Linked DNA regions of Prosthecomicrobium sp. N25. The protein of the gene in region 1 interacts with the protein of each later gene in a pairwise test. Links are inferred from orthologs where the notes say so. Each region holds a gene or a part of one and is shown on either strand. Other genes may lie near its edges. The genes, in order: secA, secG, secB and ybgC.

Region 1 (7,467 bases):
CCGCTCACCCGCCTCGATCTTGCCGCCGGGAAATTCCCACAATCCGGCCAAGGACTTGCCTTCCGGCCTCTGGGCGATGAGCACGCGCCCGTCCGGGTCGACGAGCGCCACCGCCGCAACGAGAACGAGCTTCGTCATCGCGTGAATCTCCGACCACCGCGAAAGATCGCGGAATAAAACGTTTACTACTCCACGACAGACGGATTTCAGCTGCGGTAGTCGCCGTTGATCGCCACGTAGTCCTTCGTGAGATCACAGGTGTAGACCGTGTCGACCCCCGTCCCGAGCCCGAGATCGACCCGGATCCGGACGTGATCGCGCCGCATGTGGGCCGAGGCGGCCTCCTCGGAATAGCCCGGCGCCCGGGCCCCCGCGACCGCGACCTGCACGTCGCCGAACCAGATCGCCAGGCGGTCGCGGTCCGCCGGCTCGCCGGCCTTGCCGACCGCCATGACGACCCGTCCCCAGTTCGCGTCCTCGCCCGCCACCGCCGTCTTGACCAGCGGCGAGTTGGCGATCGACATCGCGATCCGCCGCGCCGAGCGCTTGGATTCGGCACCCGTGACGGTGATCTCGATGAGCTTGCGCGCACCCTCCCCGTCGCGCGCCACCTGCTGGGCGAGGTCGAGCGTGACGGCCCGCAGCGCGGTCCGGAAGGCGCCGAGGCGCGGGTCGCCCACCTCCGTGATCGCCGGCGCGCCGGCCTTCCCCGTTGCGAAGAACAGGAGCGTGTCCGACGTGGAGGTGTCCCCGTCGACCGTCACCGCGTTGAAGCTGTCGACCACGGCCTCGGACAGGAGGCCCTGAAGGACCGGCGCCGCGATGGCGGCATCCGTGAACAGGAAGGAGAGCATGGTCGCCATGTCGGGCGCGATCATGCCGGCCCCCTTGGCGATGCCGTTGATCGTCACCGCAACCCCGCCGATCTCCGCCGCGGCGGTCGCCACCTTGGGGAAGGTGTCGGTCGTCATGATGGCCTTGGCGGCCTCGATCCACGGCCCCTCGGCGGCGCGGGCCGCCGTGTCCTCCAGGACCGCGACGATCTTGCCCGCGTCGAGCGGCTCTCCGATCACGCCCGTGGAGGCGAGGAAGATCTCGCCCGGCGCGCAGCCGAGCGCCGCGGCGGCGCCGCCCGCCGTGGCCTCGACGGTCGCGACGCCCTTGGCGCCCGTGAAGGCGTTGGCATTGCCCGAATTCACGACCAGCGCCCTGGCGCGACCCTGCGCGAGCGAGGCCCGGCACCAGTCCACCGGCGCGGACGGACAGCGCGACGTCGTGAACACCCCGGCCACCGTCGTCCCCGCGTCGAGCGCCACCAGGAGTACGTCCGTCCGCCCCTTGTACTTGATCCCGGCCGCCGCCGTGGCGAACCGGACGCCCGCGACGGCAGGCATGGCGGGCTGGGTCTTGGGCGCCAGCGGCGAGACCGGATGGGCGGACATGGCTCTCTCGGACGATGGTTCGGGTACGGGGAAACCGCCCGGCGCGGACCGCGGGAGCGGGCCGTCCGGGCGCGGAGGCGACGCCGATGCTTCTACTTCTTCGGCGCGATGGCCGCCTCGTCGACCTCGATCTTGGCGTTCTTCTTCATCTCCTGCAGGGCCTCGGCGAAGCGCTCGCCGACCACCGCCTGCCGGATCTGGTCCTTCACCTCGTCGAAGCCGGGGACCTTCTGCTTGCGCCGGTCCTCGACCTTGATGACGTGGAAGCCGAACTGGGTCTCGACCGGCTCCTGGGTGTATTCGCCGGCCTTGAGCTTGGCCGCGGCCTCCTCGAAGGGCGCCACCATGTCGCCGGGCGAGAAGTAGCCGAGGTCGCCGCCCTCCTTGGCCGAGCCCGGGTCCTGCGACTTCTCGGTGGCGATCTTGGCGAAGTCGCCGCCCTTGCCCAGGTCGGCGATGATGCCGGCCGCCTCGTCCCGGCTCTTCACCAGGATGTGACGAGCCCGGGTCTCCTCCGGCGGCGTGAAGGCGGCCGCGTCCTTGTCGTAGCGCGCCTTGACCATCGCGTCGGTCACGGCCGCGTCGACCTTCACGCGGATGTATTCGTTGATGAGCAGCTGCTGGCGCACAGCGTCGAGCCGCCGCTTGAAATCGTCAGAATTGCCGAGCCCGTCCTTGTCGGCGGCGGCGGCCAGGATCTTCATGTCGATGAGCCGGTCCAGGGCCGCCCGCCGGCGCGCGCCCTCGGGAAGTTGCGCGAGCTGCTGGGACATGTTGCCCATGACCTGCGCGAGTTCCTGCTCGGTGACCGGCTTGCCGTCCACGGTCGCGACCGGCTTGTCCTGCGCCGCGGCCGCGCCGCCGACCAGGGCGGTGGCGGCGAGGATGCCGGCCAGGATCGTGTTTCTCGTTGCCTTCGACATCGGTGTTTCCTTCGGTGGGTCTGACGCCCGGACCTCGCAGACGATTGGGGCGAGGCCGTGGAATTCGGTGCGGACATTGGTCCAAAGCCGCAGCGTTGACAACTGGGAGGGTGGCTCTTATCTCTCGCCAGCCCCCCGTTCCCGACGGGGTCGGGCTCGCGTGCCGAGCTCCCCGCCTCCGCCGCCCCTCGCGTGCGCACGGAGAGTTGACGATCCGGGGGGCCGGAAGGATCGGCCGGGCCATGGGGGCGCCTTCCGGACATGCTAGTTCCATGCGCGGCCGCGCGGGCGCAGACTCCGCGCCGGCCGGTCTTCGTCGTTCTCAAGGTTCCAAGGAAAGGCCCCCATGCTCGGGCTCGGTGCTCTCGCCAAGAAGCTGTTCGGCTCTTCGAACGACCGCAAGGTCAAGGCCTACCGCCCGCGCGTCGAGGCGATCAACGGACTCGAGAACGAGCTGGCGGCGCTGTCCGACGACGCCCTGCGCGCCCGCACCGTCCAGTTCCGCGAGGACCTGAAGAACGGCGCCGAGCTCGACGACCTGCTGGTCCCCGCCTTCGCGACCGTCCGCGAGGCCGCCAAGCGCGCCCTCGGCCAGCGCCACTACGACGTCCAGATGATCGGCGGCATGGTGCTGCACGAGGGAAAGATCTCGGAGATGCGGACCGGCGAGGGCAAGACCCTGGTCGCCACGCTGCCCGTTTACCTCAACGCGCTCGCCGGCAAGGGCGTCCACGTGGTCACCGTCAACGACTACCTGGCCAAGCGCGACGCCGAGTGGATGGGCCAGATCTACAACTTCCTCGGCCTCACGGTCGGCGTCATCGTGCACGGCCTCTCCGACGAGGAGCGCGCCGCGGCCTACGCCTGCGACGTGACCTACGCGACCAACAACGAACTCGGCTTCGACTACCTGCGCGACAATATGAAATACGACGTCGCCCAGATGGTCCAGCGCGGCCACCCCTACGCGATCGTCGACGAGGTCGACTCGATCCTGGTGGACGAGGCCCGCACGCCGCTCATCATCTCCGGCCCGCTCGACGACCGCTCGGACCTCTACACCGCCATCGACGTCTTCATTCCCCAGCTGAAGGCGAAGGAGGACTACGAGATCGACGAGAAGCAGCGCACCGCCAGCTTCACCGAGGCCGGCATGGAGCGCCTTGAGCAGATGCTCGGCGCGGCTGGGCTCCTGAAGGGCGAGAACCTCTACGACGTCGAGAACGTCACGGTCGTCCACCACGTCAACCAGGCGCTGCGCGCCCACTCGCTGTTCCAGCGCGACAAGGACTACATCGTCCGCAACGACGAGGTCGTCATCATCGACGAGTTCACCGGCCGCATGATGCCGGGCCGGCGCTACTCCGAGGGCCTGCACCAGGCCCTGGAGGCCAAGGAGCGCGTCCGCATCCAGCCGGAGAACCAGACCCTCGCGTCGATCACCTTCCAGAACTATTTCCGCATGTACGGCAAGCTCGCCGGCATGACCGGCACGGCCCTGACCGAGGCCGACGAGTTCATGGACATCTACGGCCTCGAGGTCGTCGAGATCCCGACCAACCTGCCTGTCCAGCGCGTCGACGAGGACGACGAGGTTTACCGGACGGCCGACGAGAAGTACCGCGCCGTCCTGACCGAGATCGACCGCGCCCACAAGCGCCTGCAGCCGGTGCTGGTCGGCACGGCCTCGATCGAGAAGTCCGAGCTGGTAGCCGAGATGCTGAAGCAGGAAGGCTACCGGCAGATCGACTTCGCCGACCCCAAGGCGCTCGAGAAGCTCTACGAGGCCGCCCGCACCGGCAAGCCGTCCAAGCTCTTCGCCGTGCTGAACGCCCGCTTCCACGAGCAGGAGGCCTATATCGTCGCCGAGGCCGGCGTGCCCGGCGCGATCACGATCGCCACCAACATGGCCGGCCGCGGCACCGACATCAAGCTCGGCGGCAACGTCGAGATGCGCGTCGCCCAGGAGATCGCCGGCATCGAGGACGAGGCCGCCAAGGTCGCCAGGATCGCGGAGATCAAGGCCGAGGTCGAGCGCTTCCGCGACATCGTGCTGAACGCCACCGACGAGGTCGAGGTCGAGGGCGGCAAGGGCAAGACCGTCACCCGCCCGGGCGGCCTCTATATCATCGGCACCGAGCGCCACGAGAGCCGCCGCATCGACAACCAGCTGCGCGGCCGGTCCGGCCGCCAGGGCGACCCCGGCCGGTCCAAGTTCTTCCTGTCCCTCCAGGACGACCTGATGCGCATCTTCGGCACCGACCGCATGGACGGCATGCTGCAGAAGCTCGGCCTGAAGGAGGGCGAGGCCATCATCCATCCCTGGATCAACAAGGCGCTCGAGAAGGCCCAGCAGAAGGTCGAGGCCCGCAACTTCGACATCCGCAAGAATCTCCTGAAGTTCGACAACGTCATGAACGACCAGCGCCGCGTCGTCTTCGACCAGCGTGTCGAGCTCATGACCGGCGACAACGTCCGCGAAACGGTGGGCGGCATGCGCCACGACGTCATCGCCGACCTGGTCCGCAAGCACATCCCCGAGAACGCCTATCCGGAGCAGTGGGACGTCGAGGGCCTCAAGGCCGACGTCCGCGAGCACGTCGCCCTCGACCTGCCGGTCGACGAATGGGCCAAGGAGGAGGGCATCGCCGACGAGGAGGTGCAGGAGCGCATCACCAAGGCGGCCGACACGGTCATGGACGACAAGGTCGCGCGCTTCGGCGACGAGATGATGGCCTATATCGAGAAGGCCGTGCTTCTGCAGACCCTCGACCATCTCTGGCGCGAGCACCTCGTCACCCTGGACCACCTGCGCCAGGTGATCGGCTTCCGCGGCTACGCCCAGCGCGACCCGCTGAACGAGTACAAGACCGAGGCGTTCACGCTCTTCGAGGCCATGCTGACCAACCTGCGCCAGGCGGTCACCGGCCAGATGATGCGCGTCGAGGTCGTCCAGCAGCAGGAGCCGCCCCCGGGCTTCACCGGCGGTGAACTGCCGCCCATGCAGGCCCACCACATCGATCCGCTGACCGGCCGCGACGAATTCGCCGCCGCCGATGCCGGCGCCTTCGCGGCCGGCCTCTCGGGCAGCGCCACGCCGGCGAGCTTCGCCGCGCAGGCCGTCGACCCGAAGGACCCGGCCACCTGGGGCAATGTCAGCAGGAACGCGCCCTGCCCCTGCGGCTCGGGCAAGAAGTTCAAGCACTGCCACGGCAGCCTGGTCGCCTGACCGCGGCCGATCCGTCCCGATCAAGCCTCGCCCGCCGGCCCGTCCGGCGGGTTTTCATTTTCATTGATTACAATTTTCTGAAATTTCGGAAGTTGACATCGCCTTACGGAAATTGATTAGATTTCAAAATTAGAATTGCAGATGTATTCCGGGTATAACAATTTCTAAATGCGATGTCCGTCTGAACCTTTGCTTGGAATTTTACCCCTAGAGTGGCGTCATGGAGAACCACAAGGGGGCCGCCATGACGCTGTCAGGCCTGATCAGAGACTTCCTTCGTGACCGGCGCGGCAACGTCGCCATGACGTTCGGCCTGTTGATGCCGATGGTCATCGGCCTTGCCGGCATCGCCATCGACAAGGCGGTCTGGGAGAGCCAGCGCCAGAGGCTGCAGAACGCCTCGGACGCGGCGTCTCTCGCCGCGGCGGCGGTCTTCAACGACAGCCGCTACACAACCACCTCCGCCAGGGTGGAGGCCGCGACCGCAGCCGCCAAGGCGGTGATCGCCGCGACCGAGCCGAACTTGGTCCCGACCATCGCGGTCGACTCCGCCGCCAAGGGCGTGTCCGTCTCGCTCGCCGACAAGGGCATCATCGGCTTCGCCGGCCTGCTCGGCATCACCAACGTCGACCTGGGAGCGGCGAGCGGCGCCAAGGCGGATTCGTCCAAGGGCAAGATCTGCATCCTCGCCCTGGACCCGGGCGGCAACCCGGGCATTCTGTTCTCGGGCGACGCGACCTTCACGGCCAAGGGCTGCGCGGTCTGGTCCAACTCGGGCACGAAGCGCTCCGTGGTCTTCCAGGGCAGCTCCGTCTCCGACTTCGACCTCCTCTGCTCGGCCGGAGAGGTCGTCGTCAACGGCGCCAAGACGGTCTCGGTCCCGGGCCAGTACTGCCAGCCCTTGGCCGACCCGCTGTCGAGCTACACCCCCTCGGTCCCGACAACCTGCGACAAGACGAACTTCAAGGTATCGTCGAACACCGACGTGACCCTGGCGCCCGGCCTCTATTGCGGCGGCATCGACGTGACCTCGAAGGCCAACGTCACGCTGCAGCCCGGGCGCTACTTCATCAAGAACGGGGATCTCAAGATCACCGCCACCGGCAACGTGACCGGCGAGGGCGTCGCCATGCACCTCGTCGGCAAGGCCACCGCCGACGTCTCCGGCCAGAAGGTCGTCCGCCTGACCGCCATGAACTACGGCGACATGGCCGGCAAGGTGCTCTCCGGCGACCGCGGCCAGACCGGCAACCTCGTCTCCAAGATCACTGGCGGCTCCGCCCTGGACCTCATGGGGACGATCTACCTGCCGAGCAACCAGCTGGTCTTTACAGGCAACGCCGCCGTGACCGTCTCGCCGCTGAACCAGCTGATCGCCAACACGATCCAGGTCAACGGCACCACCAAGGTCACCTTCTTCGCCGACTTCGTCACCGCCAAGCTGCCGGAGATCGTCGCCTACCTGCCGTCCGTCCGGCTGCTCAAGTAAAGGCGCACATCGACCGTTGAAAAGCGCCGAAAGGGCGGGTCCTGCGGGGCCCGCCCTTTTCTCGTTCCGCTCCGGTCCGCGGCGATTGCCGGGTCAGGATCCGAAGGGATTGATCTTCTGCCAGAAGGACCGCTCGGTCTTGGGCGCCGACTGCACCGCGGAAGCGGAGACGGCCGGAGCCGGCTGAACCTCGGGCTTGCCGGTGGGAGCCGCCGCGACCGCGGGCTTGGCCGACGGGGCGGCCGGTACCGGCGGAGAGGGCAGCGGAGACGCGGCCCCGGCCGCCGGAGTCGAGCCGGTCGCCGCAGCAGTACCGGTCGCCGCCACCGAGCCGGTGGCCGCCACAGAGCCGGTGGCCGCGATGGCGTCGCGTCCCGGGTTCTC
Region 2 (6,971 bases), on another replicon or contig:
TGGCGATCACGGCCCAGACCAGGAACTCCGCCAGCGCACGCGAGTGCATGGCCGCGGAGGCGAGCGGCAGCGCGTAGCCGATCATGCTTCCCCCGAAGGCGATCGCCGCCGCCGGATTGCCGGCCCGGATGAGCGCCAGTTCGTCATGGGCGGTGGCGATCCCGTAGACGGCCGAGTAGATCCCCACCATGCCGATCGACAAGCCGACATAGACGAGAAACGGCCCGAGCCCCTGCAGGCTGTCGGTCACCAGCGAGACATCCATTCCTCGTCCCCCCATCGTCGCGCGTCGCGGTCCCGTTCTAGCCGAGGCGGGTCAAACCGCAAAGCGCCGACCCTGTTCCCCGGGTAACAGCCCCGCCCTGTCGGCAAGCCTACCGTCCCCCCAGATGGCGGCACGAGCCGGCCGCCGGGGACGGGAGACGGGACGATGAACGCGATCAGGTACGTGGCGGCGGGCGGGGCGATCTACGGCGGGTTCTTCGGGTTCTTCTCGGCGGTGTTCGCGGCCGCGCATCCGGTCGCCGTCAATGCGCCGGCGAAGCCCGTGATCCAGTTCGTGCTGGCGATGCTGTGAGCGGGCCGGCCGTCAGACGAGCCGGCTCTGCTCCATCGCCGCACTGATGAAGGAGGTGAAGAGCGGGTGCGGCTCGAAGGGGCGGCTCTTCAGTTCGGGGTGGTACTGGACACCGACGAACCAGGGATGGTCCTTGAGCTCGACCGTCTCCGGCAGGACGCCGTCGGGCGACATGCCCGCGAAGGACATCCCCTTGGCCTCCAGCCGATCGCGGTAGGCGATGTTCACCTCGTAGCGGTGGCGGTGGCGCTCCAGGATCTCGGTCGCGCCGTAGATGGACGAGATCAGGCTGCCGGGCGCGAGCCGGGCCCGGTAGGCACCGAGCCGCATGGTGCCGCCGAGGTCGCCGCCCTCGGAGCGGCGCTGCAGCTCGTTGCCCTGCAGCCACTCGGTCAGGAGGCCGACCACGGGCTCCGAACACGGACCGAACTCGGTTGAGTTCGCCTCCGTCACGCCGGCCAGATTGCGCGCCGCCTCGATGACCGCCATCTGCATGCCGAAGCAGATGCCGAAATAGGGAATGCCGCGCCTGCGAGCATAGCCGGCGGCCGCGATCTTGCCCTCCGTGCCGCGCTTGCCGAATCCGCCGGGAACCAGGATGCCGTGCACGTGCTCGAGGAACGGTGCCGGGTCCTCCTTCTCGAAGACCTCCGATTCGATCCAGTCGATCTTGACCTTGACCTTGTTGGCGATGCCGCCGTGGGTCAGCGCCTCGATCAGCGACTTGTAGGCGTCCTTCAGCCCCGTGTACTTGCCGATCACCGCGATGGTGACCTCGCCCTCCGGGTTGTGGATGCGGTCGGAGATGCTCTCCCAGCGCGACAGGTCGGGCTTCGGCGCGCCCGTGATCCCGAAGGCCGCCAGAACCTCGTCGTCGAGACCCTCCCGGTGATAGGCGATCGGGACGTCGTAGATGGAGGCCACGTCGAGCGCCTGGATCACGGCCGAGGGGCGCACGTTGCAGAAGAGCGAGAGCTTCTTGCGCTCCGATTCCGGGATCTCGCGGTCGGCCCGCACGAGCAGGATGTCGGGCTGGATGCCGATGGAGCGCAGCTCCTTCACCGAATGCTGGGTCGGCTTGGTCTTCAGCTCACCCGCGCTCGGGATGTAGGGCATCAGCGTCAGGTGGATGTAGACGGCGTGTCCGCGCGGCAGGTCGTTGCCGAGCTGGCGGATCGCCTCGAAGAAGGGCAGGCCTTCGATGTCGCCGACCGTCCCGCCGATCTCGACCAGCACGAAGTCGTAGCCCTCGTTGCCGGCGACCACGAACTCCTTGATGGCGTCCGTCACGTGCGGGATCACCTGGACGGTGCCTCCGAGATAGTCGCCACGCCGTTCCTTGGCGATGATGTCCTGGTAGATCCGGCCCGTGGTGATGTTGTCCTGCTTGTTCGCGGGACGGCCGGTGAAGCGCTCGTAGTGGCCGAGGTCGAGATCGGTCTCGGCGCCGTCGTCCGTCACGAAGCACTCACCGTGCTGGTACGGCGACATCGTGCCGGGATCGACGTTGAGGTAGGGGTCCAGCTTCCGGAGCCGGACCTTGTAGCCGCGTGCCTGCAAGGCCGCGCCGAGAGCGGCGGAAGCCAAGCCCTTGCCCAGGGAGGAAACCACGCCGCCGGTGATGAAGACGTACCGCGCCATGGACCTCGACCCTATCTGGCGGCCGGCCGATTCGCAAAACGGCGGCAAGCCACTGCGCAACAAAACAGTGGACATCCCCGGCGGACCTTCCCGGCCCCGGCGCGACGTCCCGGCGATCTCATGTCACGGGGCGCGTGGGGGGTGGCCCGAACGGCCCGTCCCTGCCCGCGCCCGCCGGCGCGCTGCCGCGCCCGAAGAAGAAGCGGCGCCGTCTGCCGGCGCCGCCCGTGGTTCACTGCTGCGGCGCCGGGGCCGGCGCGGCCGGGCGCTGGAGCTGCTGCAGCTGGTCGAGGATGCCGCCGCCCTGGCCCGGCGCGGCGGGAGCCGGCGTGCCCGGGGCGGCCGGCGCACCCTGCCCGGCCGGCGGAGCGGCGCGGTCGAGGATGGAGGACGGCCGCTCGGTATGGCCGCCGGCGAGGATGGCCAGCACCAGGGAGGTCACGAAGAAGGCCGTCGCCAGAATGGCGGTGGCACGGGTCAGCACGTTGGCGGTGCCGCGGGATGACATGAGGCCGCCGCCCCCGCCGCCCATGCCGAGGGCGCCGCCCTCCGAGCGCTGCAGGAGCACGACGCCCACGAGCGCCGAAACGACCATCAGATGAATGACGATGATAACGGTTTCCATCGATCGCCCAGATGTCTCCGCGCACGGCAGGGCCGCGGCGGACGATTGTGCAAGCCGAAAGCGTCCGGCCGGACCGTGACCGGCCCGTCCAGACGCTCACATGGGGAGCCGCGAACGGCGGCGCAAATTCGGGGGCCGTCTTACACGAGCTTTTCCACGAAGGCCAGAGCGCCGGACCGAAGGGCCGTCACCGGTAGGCGCCCGCGATCCCCAGGAAGTCCGCCGCCTTGAGGCTCGCGCCGCCGACGAGCGCGCCGTTCACGTTGTCGACGGAGAGAAGTTCGGTCGCGTTGGAGGGCTTCACCGAGCCGCCATAGAGGATGCGCACCCCGCGCCCGGCCCCGCCCAGCGTCGCGACCAGCCGCTCGCGGATGAAGGCGTGCATCTCCGCCACGTCGGCGGCGGTCGGGGTGAGGCCGGTGCCGATGGCCCAGACGGGCTCGTAGGCGACGACGAGGGTCTCCGCGGTGGCACCGTCCGGCAGGGACCCGGCGAGCTGGCCGCCGACCACCTCGAGGGCCTTGCCGGCCTCGCGCTCGGCCCGGGTCTCGCCGACGCAGACGATCGCCGCGAGGCCCGCCCGAAAGGCCGCCTCGGCCTTCGCCTTGACGGTGGCGTCCGTCTCGCCGTGGTCGGTGCGCCGCTCCGAATGGCCGACGATGACCGCCGTCCCGCCGGCGTCGCGGATCATCTCGGCGGCGATGTCGCCCGTATGGGCGCCGGACGACTTGGGATGGCAGTCCTGTCCGCCGATGGCGATGCCGGTGCCGGCGGCCGTCTCGGCGAAGAGCGCGAGGAGGGTCGCGGGCGGGCAGACCATGAGATCGACCTCGGCGGAGAGCGCGGCGTCGTAGCCCTCGGCCATGGCGCGGAGCTCCGCGGCGGCGGCCCTGAGCCCGTTCATCTTCCAGTTCCCGGCGACCAGCGGCTTCATTCGACGCGCTCCTTCTTCCCTGCGGGCCAGCGGCGGTTCGGTAGCAGAAGCGGGACGGCGGCGCGAGCCCGCTTTTCGGCGGCCGGCGGCGCGGTTCCGGGTCGTTTGCCCGCCTTGCTCTCGCCGGACGCTCTCCCTATAGTCCGCGCCGCTCGCGGGGGCCCTCCCGCAGGTCGACGGATGCCGGAAAGAGTGGTCCCAGCCGGGCCGGCGGCATCCCCCTCAGGAACCGGTTCCGCCTCCATGCTCGACGTCCTGCGCCGCAGTGCCTCCGGATGGGTCTCCAAGATCCTCCTCGCCTTCCTGATCGTGAGCTTCGGCGTCTGGGGCATCGCCGACGTGTTCCGCGGCTTCGGCTCCACCACGGTCGCCGAGGTGGGGCACACGAAGATCAGCGCCGTCGAGTTCGATACCAACTATCGCCGGCAGATCGACCAGATCGGCCGGCAGCGCGGCCGGCCCATCTCGCGCGACGAGGCGCTGCGCGCGGGACTGCCGAACCAGCTTCTCAACCGGATGATCTCGGACGCCACGCTCAACGAGGCGGCGCGCCGATTCCGGCTCGGGGTGAGCGACGCCGAGGTGGTCCGCCAGATCCAGTCCGACCCGACCTTCCAGCCCGCGGCCGGCCGTTTCGACCGGGGCCTTTTTGCCCGCACGCTGCAGCAGAACGGCTGGAGCGAGGACCAGTACGTGGCGCTCGCCCGCGAGGCGGCCAACCGCCAGCAGCTGATCGACGGGGTCGCGGGCGTGATGCCGGCGCCCAAGGTCCTGCTGGAGGCGCTGAACCAGTACCGCAACGAGGAGCGCGTCGTCTCCTACATCCGCCTGGAGCCCTCCGCGCTCGGCGAGATCGCCGATCCGGCGCCGGACGTGCTGCAGAAGTTCTTCGAGGAGCGCAAGGCGGCCTTCCGCGCCCCGGAGTACCGGAAGCTGGTGGTCCTCTCCATCGACCCGAAGAGCACCGCCAAGCCGCAGGACGTCACCGACGATGACGCCAAGGCCGTGTACGAGCGCTCCGCCGCCCGCTTCGGCGATCCGGAGAAGCGCCGTGTGGACCAGATCCCGTTCGACAAGCCGGAGGACGCCGAGGCCGCGGCCGAGAAGCTGAAGAGGGGCGCCTCCTTCGACGACCTCATGGCCGAGCGCAACCTCAAGAGCGAGGACGTCGACCTCGGCCTCCTGCCCAAGGCCGGATTCCTCGACCCGGCTATCGGCGACGCGGCGTTCCGGCTCGAGAAGGCCGGTGACGTCAGCCAGCCGGTCAAGGGCCGGTTCCGGACCGTGATCCTCCGCCTCGGCGAGGTGAAGCCGGCCGGGCGCAAGCCTTTCGACGAGGTCAAGGCGCAGCTCAAGACCGAGATCGCGGAGGAGCGGGCCGGTGCCGAGATCCTCGGCCTCCACGACCAGGTCGAGGACGCGCGCGCCGGCGGCGCCCGTCTCGAGGAGATCGCCAAGCGCTTCAAGCTGACCCCGGTCGCGGCCGAGGTCGACAAGACCGGCCTGCAGCCGGACGGGACCGAGCCGCGGGGCCTTCCCGAGCCGGCCAAGATCGTGGCGGCGGCCTTTGAGAGCGACGTGGGCGTCGAGAACGACACGCTCCAGCTCGGCACCAACGGCTTCATGTGGTTCGAGGTCACCGGCATCACGCCGGCGCGCGACCGCACGCTCGACGAGGTCAAGGACGACGTCACCGCCCGCTGGAAGGCCGAGCAGACCCGCACCGGGCTCGCCGCCAAGGCGGCCGAGCTGGTCGCCCGGCTCGAGAAGGGGGAGGACATCGAGGAGGTGGCCCGCTCGGTCGGCACGGAGGCGAAGACCTCGCCCACGCTGAAGCGCGGCGAGCCGGCGGAAGGCCTGGCTGCCACTGTGGTCAACGCCGCCTTCGGGGGTCCCGAGGGCCATGTCGCCACCGTGCTCGCCGACAACGACGCCCGGGTCGTGCTGAAGGTGAAGGACGTCTCGGAGGTCGCCTTCTTCGGCGACTCCGATTCGACCAAGGCGGAGGCCAAGGAACTGGCCGGCGACATCCAGTCGACGCTGCTCGACCAGTATGTCCGCCAGCTCCGCGCCGAGATCCCGGCCACGGTCAACCAGCAGCTCGTCTCCCGCCTCGTCGGCACCAACCCGAACCAGTGAGCCGGACCGTCCGATGCGTATCGAACCGGCCGAGGACGCCTTCCTCGACGCCCTCTCCGCCGGCCGGCCGACGGTCGCCTGGACCACGCTCGTCGCCGATCTCGAGACGCCCGTCTCGGCCTACCTGAAGCTCTGCGGCCGGCGGGACCACTGCTTCCTGCTCGAATCGGTGGAGGGCGGCGCGGTGCGCGGCCGCTATTCGATGATCGGGCTCGATCCGGACCTGGTGTTCCGGGCAAAGGGCGAGGCGGGCGAGGTGAACCGCCGTTTCGCGCAGGACCGGCAGGCCTTCGAACCCGTGGAGGGCCGCTCGCTGGAGGCCCTGCGCCGGCTCATCCACGAGAGCGAGTTTCCGCTGCCCAAGGGCCTGCCGCCCATGGCGGCCGGCATGTTCGGCTATTTCGGCTACGACATGGTGCGGCAGATGGAGGAACTCGGCGCGCCGAAGGCCGATCCCGTGGGCATCCCCGACGCGATCCTGGTCCGGCCCCGGACCATCCTGGTCTTCGATGCGGTGAAGGACGAGATCACGGTCGTCACCCAGGCGCGCCCCGCCCCGGGGGTGACGCCGGCGCAGGCCTATGCGCGCGCCGTCGACCGGTTGACCGAGGTGGTCGACACGCTCGACCGGCCGATCGACAAGGCGGCCTACGAACTCGGCGAGGTCTCGCTCGACGTGCCGATGGTCTCCAACACGTCGAAGGAGGCCTATTTCGACATGGTTGCGCGGGCAAAGGATTACATCCGCGCCGGCGACATCTTCCAGGTCGTGCTGTCCCAGCGCTTCGAGGCGCCCTTCTCGCTGCCGCCCTTCTCGCTCTACCGGGCGCTGCGGCGGGTGAACCCGGCGCCGTTCCTCTATTTCCTCGACTTCGGCAGCTTCGCGGTGGCCGGCTCCTCGCCGGAGATCCTGGTTCGCGTGCGCGACGGCGACGTGACCATCCGCCCGATCGCCGGCACGCGGCCGCGCGGCCGGACGCCCGAGGAGGACAAGGCGTTCGCCGCGGAGCTTCTCGCCGATCCGAAGGAACTCGCCGAGCATCTCATGCTGCTCG
Region 3 (6,894 bases), 720 kb from region 1 along the record:
CCGGAGGCCATCGCCCGCCTGGAGGCGATCGTGCATCCGCTGGTCCGCGCCGAGGAGGCCGCGTTCCTGGACCGCTGCCGCGCCGCCGGCGTTCCGCTCGTCCTGCTCGACATCCCGCTCCTCTTCGAGACCGGAGGGGCGGACCGCGTCGACGCGGTGGCGGTCGTCAGCGCCCCGCCGGAGGTCCAGCGCGCCCGGGTGCTCGCCCGTCCCGGCATGACGGCCGAGAAGCTCGATGCCATCCTGGCCCGGCAGATGCCGGACGCCGAGAAGCGCCGCCGCGCCCATTTCGTGATCGACACCGGCCGTGGCCTCGAGGCCGCGCGCGCCCAGGTCGACGGCATCCTGCGGACGACCGCCCAGATGGTGGGGACGGTCGGACGCCGCGGGCTTGCGCCCGACTCCCCGGTGTGATTCCGTCTCCCTGTTCCCGGGAGCCGCAGCTTGCGCGAGATCGTCCTCGATACAGAAACGACCGGCCTCGATCCGAGGACTGGCGACCGCGTGGTCGAAATCGGCGCCATCGAGCTCGTCAACCACATCGCGACCGGCCGCACGTTCCACGTCTACATCAACCCGGAACGCTCGATGCCCAAGGCGGCCTTCGACGTTCACGGGCTCTCCGACGAGTTCCTGCGCGACAAGCCGGTCTTCGCCGCCGTGGCGGAGGAGTTCGCCCGCTTCATCGAGGGCGCGCGCCTGGTCATCCACAACGCCGCCTTCGACATCGGCTTCCTTAACGCCGAGTTCGCCCGCCTCGGCAGGGGCCCGATCCCGCCGGACCTGGTGGTCGACAGCCTGGCGCTCGCCAAGCGCCGCCATCCGGCCGGGCCGAACTCCCTCGACGCGCTCTGCAGCCGCTACGGCATCGACAACAGCCGCCGCACCAAGCACGGCGCGCTGCTCGATTCGGAATTGCTCGCCGAGGTCTACATCGAGCTGATCGGCGGGCGGCAGGCCGCGCTGCTGCTCGCCACCGAGACGGCCACCGCGACAACGAGTCGCAACGTCACCCGGGTGCGCCAGGCACGCCAGCGCCCGGTGCCGCTCCCCTCCCGCCTCACGCCCGAGGAGATTACCGCCCACGAGGCCTTCGTGGCCCGGCTCGGCGACGCGGCGGTCTGGAGGAAATACGAGGACAAGCCCGCCGAGGTCCCGGCGCCCGCCCTGGCCGGCTGAACCGGGCTGCGCCGGTCCGGAACGAAAAAGCCCGGCCGGAGCCGGGCTTCTTGATCGTCCGACGGACCGCGGCGGTCAGTTAGGCTGGGCGGCCTGCGCCTGCGCCATGTTCTGCTGGTAGAGCGCCACGAAGTCGATCGGGTCGATCATCAGCGGGGGGAAACCGCCGTTGCGCGTGGCGTCCGAGACGATCTGGCGCGCGAAGGGGAAGAGCAGCCGCGGGCACTCGATGAGCACGAAGGGGTGCAGGTGCTCCTCCGGCACGTTCACGATCCGGAACAGGCCCGAATAGACGATCTCCACCGCGAACACGACCTCCTGCCCCTGCGCGGCCCGGGCCTGCAGGGTCAGGTCGACCTCGAACTCGGTGTTGGAGAGCGGGCGCGCGCCGACGTTCACGTTGATGTTGAGCGCCGGCCCGTTCTCGCGCGGCTGCAGCGACTGCGGCGCGTTCGGGTTCTCGAAGGAGAGATCCTTCACGTACTGGGCGAGCACGTTGATGGACGGCGCTTCGGTCGGCGCGGGGCCGCCGATGTTGGAACGGGCGTTGCCGTCGATGTCGGTCATGGTTTCCTCGGAAGATCGCGGGCCGGAGCACGCGACCGGGCCGAGCTGGCCGATCCTTCGCTCCGGGGAGGCACCCCGCTAGCACGCCCCGCCGGGCCCGACAAGCCGAATGGCCGGAAACCGCCCCTGCGGACCCGGCCGCAGCCTCAGGGCCGCGGCGGCTCCCGCCGATCGGCCTCGGGGAGAGCCGGGCGGTAGCCCTCGGGCCCCGGCCCGTCGTCCCCCCGGCGCTGCCACTCCTCGGGCTCCAGGTCGAGCACGCGCCGCGACTGGCGCGAGCGCACGACGACCACGCTGGCATTGCGGGAGAGCGCCGCCAGGATCAGGCTGCGGACGGGCGGCAGGAACAGGAGCAGGCCGACGACGTCGCTGACGAAGCCGGGCAGGAGCAGCATCAGCCCGCCGATCCCGATCAGGGCGGCATGGCCGAGCGCGTTGACGGGCAGGCCGCCGGCCCTCAGGTCGCGACGGATGGCGTTCAGGGCCGAGAGGCCCTGGACCCTGAGCAGCAGCGCGCCGGTCGCCGACGTCGCGACGATCGTCAGAAGGGTCGGCAGGATGCCGATCTCGCGCCCCACGGCGATGAAGGCCGCGATCTCCAGGAATGGCCAGGCCGCGAGGCCGACGAGAAGCAGGAGCCCGAAGGGCATCGTCACGAATCCTCGGTGGGCGGCGCCATGCGTCCGCCGATGGCGGTTCAGATGGGGTCGGCCGGCCGCCGGGGAAAGATGCGGGCCGCCCCGTGATCTTCACGTTTCGTGCAGCCTGTGGGATGGAGGGTCGCGAAAACGGCCCCGGCCGACGATTCCGTCTGGATCGCAGGATGGGATAGCATACATAACACGGCGCGGGCCCCGCCTTCGGGCCGGAGCCGTCGCGCGCGAGGTCGAGGTCCGATGGGTCAGTTCCTGGATATCTACAACATCATCTTCCTCGTGCTGGCGGTGGTCATCTTCCTGCGGCTCCGCAGCGTGCTCGGGCGCAAGACCGGCAGCGAGCGGCCCCCGATCGAGCCGCCCTATGCCAACCGCGACCGGGTCGACAACGCCGCCGACCGCGACAACGTCATCCCCATGCCGCGCCCGAACGGCGTCGGGGCCCCCGAGGCCGCCGAGGCGCCGGCTCCGCCCCTCGCCAAGAGCCCGGCGCTCGACCGGGCGCTGAGGACCATCGTCTCGGCCGACCGTACCTTCGATCCGAACGGCTTCCTGGCCGGCGCGCGCATCGCCTACGAGATGATCGTGACGAGCTTCGCGGCGGGCGACCGCAAGGCGCTGAAGCCGCTCCTCTCCCGCGAGGTCTACGACGGCTTCGTGGCCGCCATCCAGGACCGCGAGGCGCGCGGCGAGACGGTCGAGACCACCTTCGTGGGTATCGACAAGGCCGAGATCGTCGAGGCCTCCCTGCGCGGCTCGCTCGTGCAGATCACCGTCCGCTTCGTCAGCCACCTGATCACCGTCACCCGCGACCAGAAGGGCGAGGTGGTGGACGGCGATCCGGGCAAGGTCGCCGAGCTCGTCGACGTCTGGACCTTCGAGCGGAATGCCACGTCGAGCGACCCGAACTGGTATCTCGTCGCCACCCAGACCCCCGACTGACCCCGCCGAGGCCGGGAAAGTGGCGGGTGCCGGCCGCGATCTCCCGTCTCCGACGCCGCTGCCCCGCCCCCGATGACCGCCGCCGCAAGCCTCGAACCCCTCGCCTTCGCGGACCTGCCCGGCTGGGCCGAGGACCGCCACGCCGAAGCCATGGCGGCCTTCCGGCTGACCGCCCGCCACATCGCCGGCGCGGCGCCGAAGTCCCGCACTCTGGCCGATGCCGCCTTCGGGCCGGCGGGGGTCGACGGCGAGGCACTCGCGCGCGTCGCGCGCCGCCTTCTCGCGGAGAACCCCGAGGGCGACGCGGCCTGCCGCCGCTTCTTCGAGACCTCCTTTGCGCCCTTCCGCGTTCGCCCGACCGAGGGCCGGCCTTTCCTGACCGGCTACTACGAACCGGAAGTCGAGGGCTCGCCCGTCCGCACCGGGCGCTTCGCCGTCCCGCTCCTGGCCCGCCCCGACGACCTCGTCGACGTCAACGACCGCAATCGCCCGGCCGGCATGGACCCGTCCTTCGCCTTCGCCCGCCGAGCCCCGGACGGGCTGGTACCCTATTTCGACCGCGCCGAGATCGAGGACGGCGCCCTGGCGGGCCGCGGCCTCGAGCTGGTCTGGCTGGAAAGCCCCGTGGACGCCTTCTTCATCCACGTCCAGGGTTCCGCGCGCATCCGCCTGCCCGGCCGCGACCCGCTCCGGGTCGCGTATGACGGCAAGGCCGGCTGGCCCTACACCTCCATCGGCCGCCGGCTCGTGGAGCGCGGCGTGGCGCCCGCCGAGGCCATGACGGCCGACCGGCTCCGGGCCTGGTTGGAGGCCGACCCGGCGGCCGGCCGCGCGCTGATGCGCGAGAACCGCTCCTACATCTTCTTCAAGGTGCTCGACGGCCTGGACCCCGCGCTCGGCGCCGTGGCGGCCGCCGGGGTGCAGCTGACGCCGGGCCGGTCCCTCGCCGTCGACCGCCGCCTGCACACCTTCGGCACGCCCGTCTTCCTCGACGCCGACCTGCCGTTCGGCCCCGGCGGCGCCCTGGCGCCGGTCCGCCGCCTGATGGTCGCCCAGGACACCGGCTCGGCCATCGTCGGCCCGGCCCGGGGCGACGTCTTCGTCGGTTGCGGGCCCGAGGCCGGCGTCCTTGCCGGGTACGTCCGCCACGAGCCCCGGTCCTTCGTCGTCCTGGTGCCGAGGGACTGACATGGCGAGCCGGCGCAAGCGCGACCTGAGCGAGGAGGAGCGGGCGTTGTGGCGCAAGGTCGCCGAGTCGGTGGCGCCGCTCGAGCCCGGACGCAAGACCCGCCGCCGCAAGGCCGCGCCGCCGCCCCCCGCCGAGTCGATGATCGAGCCGGTCCACGACGACGCCCCGGTTTCCGCCGCATCGCCGACCGCCCATCCGCATCCCCCCCAGCCGCGCCCCGATCCTGCGCCCGCGAAGCCGAAGGCTCGCCCGCAGCCGACGCCGCTCGCCCCGATCGACCAGCGCACCAAGCGCAAGCTCGTCCGCGGCACGATGGGCGTCGACGAGCGCCTCGACCTGCACGGCATGACCCAGCACGAGGCGCATGCGGCGCTACGCCGCTTCGTCGCCGGCGCCCAGGCACGCGGCGCCCGCATGGTGATCGTCATCACCGGCAAGGGCGCCCGGCCGGTCCAGGGCGGGTTCCGCGACCCGGACGAGCGCGGCATCCTGCGCCGCGTCGTGCCGCAATGGCTGGCCCTGCCGGACATGCGCGACTACGTGGTCGGCTTCGAGGAGGCGCATCTCGCCCACGGCGGCGCCGGCGCGCTCTATGTCCGCCTGCGCAAGGCGCGGCGCTTCAGGGTGGAGGGCGGTGCATGACCCCGTTCGGCGCCAAGGTCCGCGAGCTCCGCCGCGCCCGCAACGTCACCTTGAAGGAGATGGCGAGCGCCCTCGGGGTCTCCTCCGCCTACCTTTCGGCCCTCGAGCACGGCAAGCGCGGCGTGCCGACCTGGTACATGGTCCAGCGCATCATCGCCTACTTCAACGTGATCTGGGACGAGGCCGAGGAACTCCAGCGCCTCGCCGAGAGCTCGGACCCCCGGGTCGTCATCGACACCGCCGGCCTCGCCCCGGAGGCCACCGAGCTCGCCAACCTCCTGGCCGTGAAGATCCGGGGCCTCTCCAAGGCCTCCCTAAAGGACCTCAGCTTCCGGGTCCGCGCCGCGGCCGCCAAGGACGGGGTGTGACGGCGGGTGGCCCGAGACATGACCCTTGCACGGACTCAGTCTCTGTCATGCCCGGGCTCTGTCCCGGGCATCCAACCGAGCGTCCGGCCTCGCGGCGCAGATCGAGAGGTCGAGCCGGATGGGTCCGACCCGAAGGAGTCGGCAAGCCGTCAGAGGATGAACCGGCTGAGGTCCGCGTTCTTGGCGAGGTCGCCGATGTGGTCCCGCACATAGGCGCGGTCGATCACGACCTCTTCGCCGGCCTGGTCGGGCGCCGTGAACGAGATCTCGTCGAGGACGCGCTCCATCACGGTCTGCAGCCGGCGGGCGCCGATGTTCTCCACGGTCGCATTGATGTCGACCGCCACCGAGGCGATCTCGTCGATGCAGTCGTCCGTGAAGCTGATGGTCAGGCCTTCCGTCGCCATCAGGGCCACGTACTGCTTGATCAGGCTCGCCTCGGTCTCGGTCAGGATGCGGCGGAAGTCGTCCCGGTCGAGCGGCTTCAGCTCCACGCGGATCGGCAGGCGGCCCTGCAGCTCGGGCAGCAGGTCGGCCGGCGTCGCCACGTGGAAGGCCCCCGACGCGATGAAGAGGATGTGGTCCGTCTTCACCGGCCCGTACTTGGTGGCCACCGTCGTGCCCTCGATGAGCGGCAGCAGGTCGCGCTGCACGCCTTCGCGGCTGACGTCGGCCCCGGCGCGGCCGCCCTCGCTGCGGGCGCAGATCTTGTCGATCTCGTCGAGGAACACGATACCGTCGTTCTCGACCGAGCGGATCGCCTCCGCGACCACCTGATCCTGGTCGAGCAGCTTGTCGGATTCCTCCGTCAGCAGCATTCCGTGGCTGTCCTTGACGGTCACGCGGCGCGGCTTCTTCTGCCCCCCGAAGGCCTTGCCCAGCACGTCGCCGAGGTTCATGACCCCGATGGTGGCGCCCGGCATGCCGGGAATCTCGAAGTTGGGCGTGCCCTGTCCGCTGCTCGCCACCTCGATCTCGATCTCCTTGTCGTCGAGGTCGCCGGCGCGCAGCTTCACCCGGAAGCTCTCGCGCGTCGCCGGGCTCGCGCTCTTGCCGACCAGCGCGTCGAGCACGCGCTCCTCCGCGGCCAGATGCGCCTTGGCCTCCACGGCCTTGCGCTTCTGCTCGCGCACCAGGCCGACGCCGACCTCGACGAGGTCGCGCACGATCTGCTCGACGTCCCGTCCCACGTAGCCGACCTCGGTGAACTTGGTCGCCTCCACCTTCAGGAACGGCGCCCCGGCGAGCTTCGCGAGCCGCCGCGAGATCTCCGTCTTGCCGACGCCGGTCGGCCCGATCATCAGGATGTTCTTCGGCAGCACCTCGTCCCGCATGGCGCCGGTCAGCTGCT
Region 4 (6,756 bases), on another replicon or contig:
GAAGAGCGCCTCCGCGATGCCGGGGGCGACGACCGCGAGCGACGTGTTCTTGGAGGCGGCGATGCCCTGGAAGGCCGTCATGATGCCCCAGACCGTGCCGAAGAGGCCGATGAAGGGCGAGGCGGAGCCGATCGTCGCGAGCACCAGCAGCTTCGACTGCAGCCGCTCCAGTTCGCGCATGATGGTCACGTCCATGACCTTGTCGATGCGGGTCTCCAGCGAGCCGATCGCGGCGCGGCCGCCCTCGTGGCTGCGCTTCCACTCGCGCATGGCGGCGACGAAGATGCCGGCCATGCCGTTGGACGTGCGGGTGGAGAGGGTGCGGTAGAGCTCCTCGAGGCTCTGGCCCGACCAGAAGACCTGCTCGAAGGCGTCCATCTGCCGGCGGGTGCGGCCGTAGAGCAGGATCTTGTCGATGACGATGGCCCAGCACCAGACCGAGGCGGAGAGGAGGCCCAGCATCACCACCTTCACCACCAGATGGGCGTTGAGGAAGAGCGCGAGCAGCGAGATCGAGGCGCTCGGGGCCGTCAGGGCGACCTGGGTAACCTCTGGCATGGACATGGATCTCCTGGAGCCGCCGCGGGCGGCGCGTCCCTCGTGGTCCGGAGGGGAAGGGGCGAGCGGCAGCGGGCGGGCGGCAGCCCTCGAAAACCCTACGTCGCGCGCCGACTTTCCTGCCCGGCGAATATGGCCAAACAAGGACTCGTAAAGTCCGCTTACCCGCAGCAAGCCCTTGTCAAGGTTAAAGAAGAGTGAAGGTGTTGCATCGCAGCACGGGGCAGCCGCGGATCGCGGCCCGCGCCGGCCCGGATCGGCGGCGCATCCGCGCCCTGTCCGGGGATGAGGAGGAACGGTCACACCCCCGTACACGGCCGCAGGGGCGAGCGGCACGCCCCCTACCCCGCATCCCCGGCACGATCACTCCCCCGCATCCCCGGCCGGAGCGCAGCGGAGAGCCGGGGGCCAGCGTTCTCCATGCTCCGCAGCGCTGCGGATCGCGGCCGGCGCTGGGGCCCGGATCTGCGGCGCGTCCCGCACCTTGTCCGGGGATGCGCGTGAAAGGGATGGGGACTGAACGGGGTCCACACCACGGGGCGCAGGGCCCGCGACCCGAGGTCCACACCGGCACAGCACCGAGCCCGGACCCGCCTCACACCTCCTTGGCCAACTCGCGCAGCTTGAACTTCTGGATCTTGCCGGTCGAGGTCTTCGGCAACTCCGAGAAGACGACGGTGCGCGGGCACTTGAAAGCGGCGAGGTGCTGGCGGCACCAGTGGATGATGTCGTCGGCGCTCGCCTCCTGGCCGGGCTTCAGCTCGACGAAGGCGCAGGGCGTCTCGCCCCACTTCTCGTCCGGCTTGGCGACGACGGCGGCGGCCTGGACGGCCGGGTGCTTGTAGAGCGTGTCCTCCACCTCGATGGAGGAGATGTTCTCGCCGCCCGAGATGATGATGTCCTTGGAGCGGTCCTTGAGCTGGATGTAGCCGTCGGGATGCATGACGCCGAGGTCGCCGGAGTGGAACCAGCCGCCCCGGAACGCCTCCTCGGTGGCCTTGCGGTTCTTCAGGTAGCCCTTCATGACCACGTTGCCGCGGAACATGACCTCGCCCATGGTCTCCCCGTCGTGGGGCACCGGTTCCATGGTCTCGGGGTTCATCACCGTCAGGGCCTCGAGAGCCCCGTAGCGCACGCCCTGCCGGGCCTTCCGGCCGGCGCGCGCGGCGGGCTCGAGCGCGTCCCATTCGGCCTTCCAGTCGTTGACCACGGCGGGGCCGTAGGTCTCGGTCAGGCCGTAGAGGTGGGTGACGTTGAAACCGGACGCCGCCATCGCGGCGAGCACGGCCTCGGGGGGCGGCGCCGCGGCGGTGAAGAACTCCACCGTCTGGGGAAGCGCCCGCTTCTCCTCGGCGGGGGCGTTGAGGATGGTCGACATGACGATCGGGGCGCCGCAGAGGTGGGTGACGCCGTGCTCGGCCAGCGCCTCCCAGATCGCCTTGGAGCGGACCCAGCGCAGGCACACGTGGGTGCCGGCGACGACCGAGATCGACCAGGTGAAGCACCAGCCGTTGCAGTGGAACATCGGCAGGGTCCAGAGATAGACCGGATGCTTCTTCATCGACGCCGTGATGACGTTGCCCTGGGCGAGCAGGGAGGCGCCGCGGTGGTGATAGACGACGCCCTTCGGGTTGCCGGTCGTGCCGGAGGTGTAGTTGAGCGAGATGGCGTCCCACTCGTCCCCGGGCATCTTCCAGGCGTAGTCCGGATCGCCGGTCGCCAGGAAGGCCTCGTACTCGATGTCGCCGAGCCACTCCCCCGTCTGCGGGAACTCCGGATCGTCGTAGTCGATGACGATCGGCTTCGCCTGGCAGAGCGCGAGCGCCTCCTTGACCGTCTTGGCATACTCGCGGTCGGTGATGAGGACCTTGGTGTCGGCGTGGTCGAGCGAGAAGGCGATGATGGCCGCGTCGAGCCGGGTGTTGAGCGTGTTCAGGACCGCGCCGCACATCGGCACGCCGTAGTGCGCCTCGAGCATCGGGGGCGTGTTGGAGAGCATCACCGAGACGGTGTCGCCGGTGCCGATGCCGCGCCGTTCCAGCGCCGAGGCGAGGCGGCGGGCGCGCGCGTACATCTCGGCGTAGGTCGTCCGGGACTGCCCGTGCAGGATCGCGACCCGATCCGGGAAGACCTTGGCGGCGCGCTCCAGGAAGGTGAGCGGCGTCAGGGGCTGGTGGTTGGCCGGGTTCTTGTCGAGATCGATCGAATACCAGTTCGGCGAGGCGGGCATGGCGGTCCCCTGTGGTCTGTCCGGGCCAATCGGCGGCGAATAGACCGGAGAGCGCGCCGGAGTTCAATCCTCCCGAAGACGGATGCCCTTGCCCTCAGACATGGGCCGGCGAGGCCGGCGTCACCTTGCCGACCGGGCGCCAGACATTGCGCCGACCCGTCACCTTCTCGCGCAGGTCGCACCAGGCGAGATAGATGTCGAGCTGGCGCTCGGCGACACCCGGGATGCCGAGCGGGTCGAGCCCTACGAAGGGCAGGAAGGGATTGCGGCGCAGGTAGCCGTGGATCTCCATGCGCAGCGTCGGCCGGGTGCTGACCGAGCGGGCGTGGAAACCGTAGGTGTCGGCATAGACGAGCGTGTTGGCGGCCACGGTGACCTGACGCGGCGGCGCGTAGTCGAAGCGGGCGAAGTCCTCCGGCCGGACCCGGAACGAGCCGAGCGCATGGTGGGCCCGCTTGTCGCGGCCGGCGGTCAGGCTCTGCTCGTACTCCCAGGCGAGCCGCTCCGGCGTCAGGCGGTGGGACCCGGGGGCGTACAGGAACGGACCGTCCTCCGGGCCGACGTCCTGCAGGAAGAGCCAGACCTTGGCGGTGGGGTGGAAGGTGTCGGAGTGGAGCTCTGTCTGCGGGTCGGCCTTGCCGCGCTCGGGCTCGGCGATGACGGTCTGCAGGTGGTAGACCGGCGTGCCGCCCGTCGAGGCGACGTAGCGCATGGTCGACCGGACCAGATCGTTGCGCACCACATGGGCGGCCTCGGGGATCTGCGGCAGCGTCCGCGCATCGAGCGGGATCATCCGCGTCACGGTCTGGCCCTGGCGCATCTCACGGGCCTCGAATTCCTGATTGTACAGCCGGTCCTTCAGGCGCGCGAAGGCGTCGGCGGGCAGGAAATCGGGCTTGATCAGGAAGCCGTCGCGATCGAAGGCCGCCCGGTCCTCGGCGGGCACGGCCGCGGCCAGCGCGGCGCGGCGGCGCTCGGCCATGCGGGCGGCGAGCTCGACCCGGCGCTTGTGCAGCCCCATCTCGTTCAGCCGGGCATTGCCCAGGATGGGATTGTGCCGGAAGGACTTGGCCGACCCGAGGATCTCGGCCGCGTAGAGCGGCGACTTCAGCCAGTCGATGGCCTTCATGCTTCTCTCTCCGTCGCGGGCGCGTCCGATCCTGCGCCCGGGGAGAATCTATACATCTGAAATTCGAGCAAAAAAGAAGCAGGCTGCGCAGCTTGCGAAGATTCGTACGGATTCGGTCCTCACCCGGCGTCACGGTTCGCGAGTGTCGGATCGCCGCCATGACGGCGGGGATCTCGGTCCCCGCATCGGCCTTGGCGCTCAGACCGAGGCGAACCTGGCGAAGGCGGCCCGCACGGCCTCGGGAATACGTCGGGGGCGTCCCGTCTTGCCCAGCGCCGCGATCGTCACCTTGGCGGACACCAGGATCTCCGCCCCGATCCGGACGCTCTGCGCGAGTACGAGGCGGGCGCCGCCGATCTCCCGGAGCGCCGTGCGCACCTCGACGAGGTCGTCGAGCCGGGCCGGCTTCAGGAAGTCGATCTCCATGTGGCGGACGGCGAAGAAGACCCCCTCGGGCCCTGCGGACGCCTCCGATTGGCGGACGCCGAGGTGGCGCAGGAAATCGGTGCGGCCGCGCTCCATGAAGCGCACGTAGGCGGCGTGGTAGACGATCCCCCCGGCGTCGGTGTCCTCGTAGTAGATGCGGACGGGCAGGCAGTGCCCGTCGGGGCCGAGGCGGCCGGCGACCAGGGACTCGGGGTCATGCGGGGCGGTCATGGCCCGAAGTCATGCGGCTCCCGCGCGGGCCGGTCAAGGCGGCCGGACGGCTCAGCCCTTCCGCCACCGGTCGAGCGCCGCGAGGGTCACCATCGCCTCGCCGCCCCCCGCGCCGGCGATGTGGCGGTAGGGCCGCCCGGGCTCGCCCAGGTCGGAGAGCACCGCCAGGGCGCCGAAGAAGGGCTCGTCCCGCGTATAGGTGGACGGCGTGACGACGGTCCGGATGCCGGCGGCGGTCGCCGCCTTGAGGCCGTTCAGCGAATCCTCGATGGCGACCGCGGCGTCCGGGTCGACCCCGAGCCGTTCGAGCGCGAGCGCGTAGACGTCCGGGGCCGGCTTCTTGCGCCGGACCTGCTCGCCCGTGACGATCTCGGCGAAGAGGTCGTCGCCGCTCGGCCCGAAGCCGGAACGCAGGATCGAGACCGCGTTGGGCAGGCTCGCCGAGGCCGCCAGGGCGAGCCGGACGCCTGCCGCGCCGGCCTCGCGGACGAGACGGGCCACGCCCGGGCGAAGCTTCGCCTCGCCGGCCTCGACGAGCGCCTGGTATCGCGCGGTCTTGGTCTCGTAGATCCGGTCGATCCGCGCCAGCATGCGCGGTCCGCCCGCCGCATCGTAGCGTTCGACGTAGTGGCGGATCCGGTCCTTGCCCCCCGTCACGGCGAGGAGCCGGCCGTAGAGCTCCGGCGTCCAGTTCCAGCCGAGCTTCTCGGCCTCGAAGGCCTCGTTGTAGGCGCGCCGATGGACCTCCTCGGTGTCCGAGACGGTGCCGTCGAGGTCGAAGATGAGGGTCAGCATGAAGGAGCACCGGGACGAGGAGGGTCGATGAGTATAGCGACCGGCCGGCCCCTCGTCGCCTCCCGCGCCCTCAGTCCTCCTCGGCGCCGAACAGCGGCATCTGCTCCGGCCGGCCGGTCGGAACGGGCAGGCCCATGTGCCGGAAGGCGGCGGGCGTCAGGACGCGGCCGCGCGGCGTGCGCATGACGAAGCCCTGCTGGATCAGGTATGGCTCGACGATCTCCTCGATCGCGTCGCGCGGCTCGGAGAGCGCGGCAGCGATCGTCTCGATCCCCACCGGTCCGCCCGCGAACGAGACGGCGATGACGGTCAGGTATCGCCGGTCCAGCTGGTCGAGCCCGGCCTCGTCCACCTCGAGGCGGCGGAGCGCCACGTCGGCGGATTGGCGGTCGATGCGGTCCTTCCCGCCCACCACCGTGAAGTCGCGCACCCGGCGCAGGAGCCGGCCGGCGATCCGGGGCGTGCCGCGCGACCGGCGCGCCACCTCGTTGGCGCCTTCCGGCGTGATGCCGATGCCCATGATGCGGGCACCGCGGGTGACGATCAGCTCGAGTTCCTGCACGGTGTAGAAGTTGAGGCGGATCGGGATGCCGAACCGGTCGCGCAGCGGCGTCGTCAGGAGCCCGAGGCGGGTCGTGGCCCCCACGAGCGTGAACTTGGCGAGGTCGATGCGGACCGAGCGGGCCGCCGGGCCCTCCCCGATGATGAGGTCGAGCTGGTAGTCCTCCATGGCCGGGTAGAGGATCTCCTCGACGGCCGGGTTCAGGCGGTGGATCTCGTCGATGAAGAGGACGTCGCGCTCCTCCAGGTTGGTGAGGAGCGCGGCGAGGTCGCCCGCCTTGGCGATGACGGGTCCGGAGGTGGCCCGGAAGTTGACGCCGAGCTCGCGCGAGACGATCTGGGCGAGCGTCGTCTTGCCGAGGCCGGGCGGGCCGACGAAGAGCACGTGGTCGAGCGCCTCGCGCCGCGCCTTGGCGGCCTCGATGAAGACCTTCATGTTCTCGCGCGCCTGGGCCTGGCCGACGAAGTCGCCGAGCGTCTGCGGGCGCAGGGTGGCGTCGAAGTCCTCCTCGCGCTTCTCGCCGGAAACGAGCCGTTTGGGCGTGGTCATCGGGGCGACGGTCCTCGGCGCGAGAGGCGGAACGATTCGGATACGGCGACACTGTAGCCTTTGGCGGGCCTGCCTACATGATGTAGCATCCGGGGGCCAAATTCCGGGAGACGAGCCGATGGCCGGCGCAGTATCGCAGTTCGAAACCATGAGCTTCGACGACTTCGAGGAACTCCTCCTCGACAAGCCGGAGAACGAGCGCTGGGAGCTGATCGGCGGCCGCGTCATCCGCGGCATGGTCGGGGCGCGGTGGGAACATCATCTGATCTCGCAAAA

Evidence for each region.
Region 2: the proteins of secA (region 1) and secG interact in binary tests that used the Escherichia coli proteins (3 or more experiments, as listed by UniProt). The link is inferred for Prosthecomicrobium sp. N25 from one-to-one orthologs.
Region 3: the proteins of secA (region 1) and secB interact in binary tests that used the Escherichia coli proteins (3 or more experiments, as listed by UniProt). The link is inferred for Prosthecomicrobium sp. N25 from one-to-one orthologs.
Region 4: the proteins of secA (region 1) and ybgC interact in binary tests that used the Escherichia coli proteins (3 or more experiments, as listed by UniProt). The link is inferred for Prosthecomicrobium sp. N25 from one-to-one orthologs.

What each region holds. Positions count from the first base shown.
Region 1 is NZ_JBBCAT010000002.1:889,475-896,941, reverse strand. What follows is about bases 2,384-5,794. They hold secA (preprotein translocase subunit SecA), read left to right. Parts: upstream 2,384-2,711; coding sequence 2,712-5,594; downstream 5,595-5,794. Also shown: 8-oxo-dGTP diphosphatase MutT, read right to left, coding at 1-138; bifunctional glutamate N-acetyltransferase/amino-acid acetyltransferase ArgJ, read right to left, coding at 207-1,442; WBG79_RS18985 (peptidylprolyl isomerase), read right to left, coding at 1,535-2,365; WBG79_RS18975 (TadE/TadG family type IV pilus assembly protein), read left to right, coding at 5,815-7,083; WBG79_RS18970 (murein L,D-transpeptidase family protein), read right to left, coding at 7,177-7,467. UniProt on the Escherichia coli protein: Required for protein export, interacts with the SecYEG preprotein conducting channel.
Region 2 is NZ_JBBCAT010000001.1:2,942,935-2,949,905, forward strand. What follows is about bases 1,148-4,062. They hold secG (preprotein translocase subunit SecG), read right to left. Parts: upstream 2,844-4,062; coding sequence 2,451-2,843; downstream 1,148-2,450. Other genes in these bases: WBG79_RS13385 (CTP synthase), read right to left, coding at 1,148-2,218; tpiA (triose-phosphate isomerase), read right to left, coding at 3,031-3,777; WBG79_RS13400 (peptidylprolyl isomerase), read left to right, coding at 4,021-4,062. In the rest of the region: WBG79_RS13375 (DUF350 domain-containing protein), read right to left, coding at 1-265; WBG79_RS13380 (hypothetical protein), read left to right, coding at 431-577; more of WBG79_RS13385, read right to left, coding at 590-1,147; more of WBG79_RS13400, read left to right, coding at 4,063-5,916; trpE (anthranilate synthase component I), read left to right, coding at 5,930-6,971. UniProt on the Escherichia coli protein: Subunit of the protein translocation channel SecYEG. Overexpression of some hybrid proteins has been thought to jam the protein secretion apparatus resulting in cell death; while this may be true it also results in FtsH-mediated degradation of SecY.
Region 3 is NZ_JBBCAT010000002.1:165,067-171,960, reverse strand. What follows is about bases 1-2,838. They hold secB (protein-export chaperone SecB), read right to left. Parts: upstream 1,747-2,838; coding sequence 1,255-1,746; downstream 1-1,254. Other genes in these bases: WBG79_RS15570 (Tim44/TimA family putative adaptor protein), read left to right, coding at 2,643-2,838; WBG79_RS15575 (FxsA family protein), read right to left, coding at 1,893-2,396; dnaQ (DNA polymerase III subunit epsilon), read left to right, coding at 445-1,179; coaE (dephospho-CoA kinase), read left to right, coding at 1-414. In the rest of the region: more of WBG79_RS15570, read left to right, coding at 2,839-3,344; mltA (murein transglycosylase A), read left to right, coding at 3,417-4,532; WBG79_RS15560 (Smr/MutS family protein), read left to right, coding at 4,534-5,175; WBG79_RS15555 (helix-turn-helix domain-containing protein), read left to right, coding at 5,172-5,543; ATP-dependent protease ATPase subunit HslU, read right to left, coding at 5,693-6,894. UniProt on the Escherichia coli protein: One of the proteins required for the normal export of some preproteins out of the cell cytoplasm. It is a molecular chaperone that binds to a subset of precursor proteins, maintaining them in a translocation-competent state.
Region 4 is NZ_JBBCAT010000001.1:1,666,480-1,673,235, reverse strand. What follows is about bases 2,846-5,545. They hold ybgC (tol-pal system-associated acyl-CoA thioesterase), read right to left. Parts: upstream 4,575-5,545; coding sequence 4,116-4,574; downstream 2,846-4,115. Other genes in these bases: ruvB (Holliday junction branch migration DNA helicase RuvB), read right to left, coding at 5,440-5,545; WBG79_RS07565 (HAD-IA family hydrolase), read right to left, coding at 4,626-5,369; WBG79_RS07575 (phytanoyl-CoA dioxygenase family protein), read right to left, coding at 2,883-3,917. Outside these bases: protein TolQ, read right to left, coding at 1-558; WBG79_RS07580 (acyl-CoA synthetase), read right to left, coding at 1,154-2,788; more of ruvB, read right to left, coding at 5,546-6,480; WBG79_RS07555 (Uma2 family endonuclease), read left to right, coding at 6,599-6,756.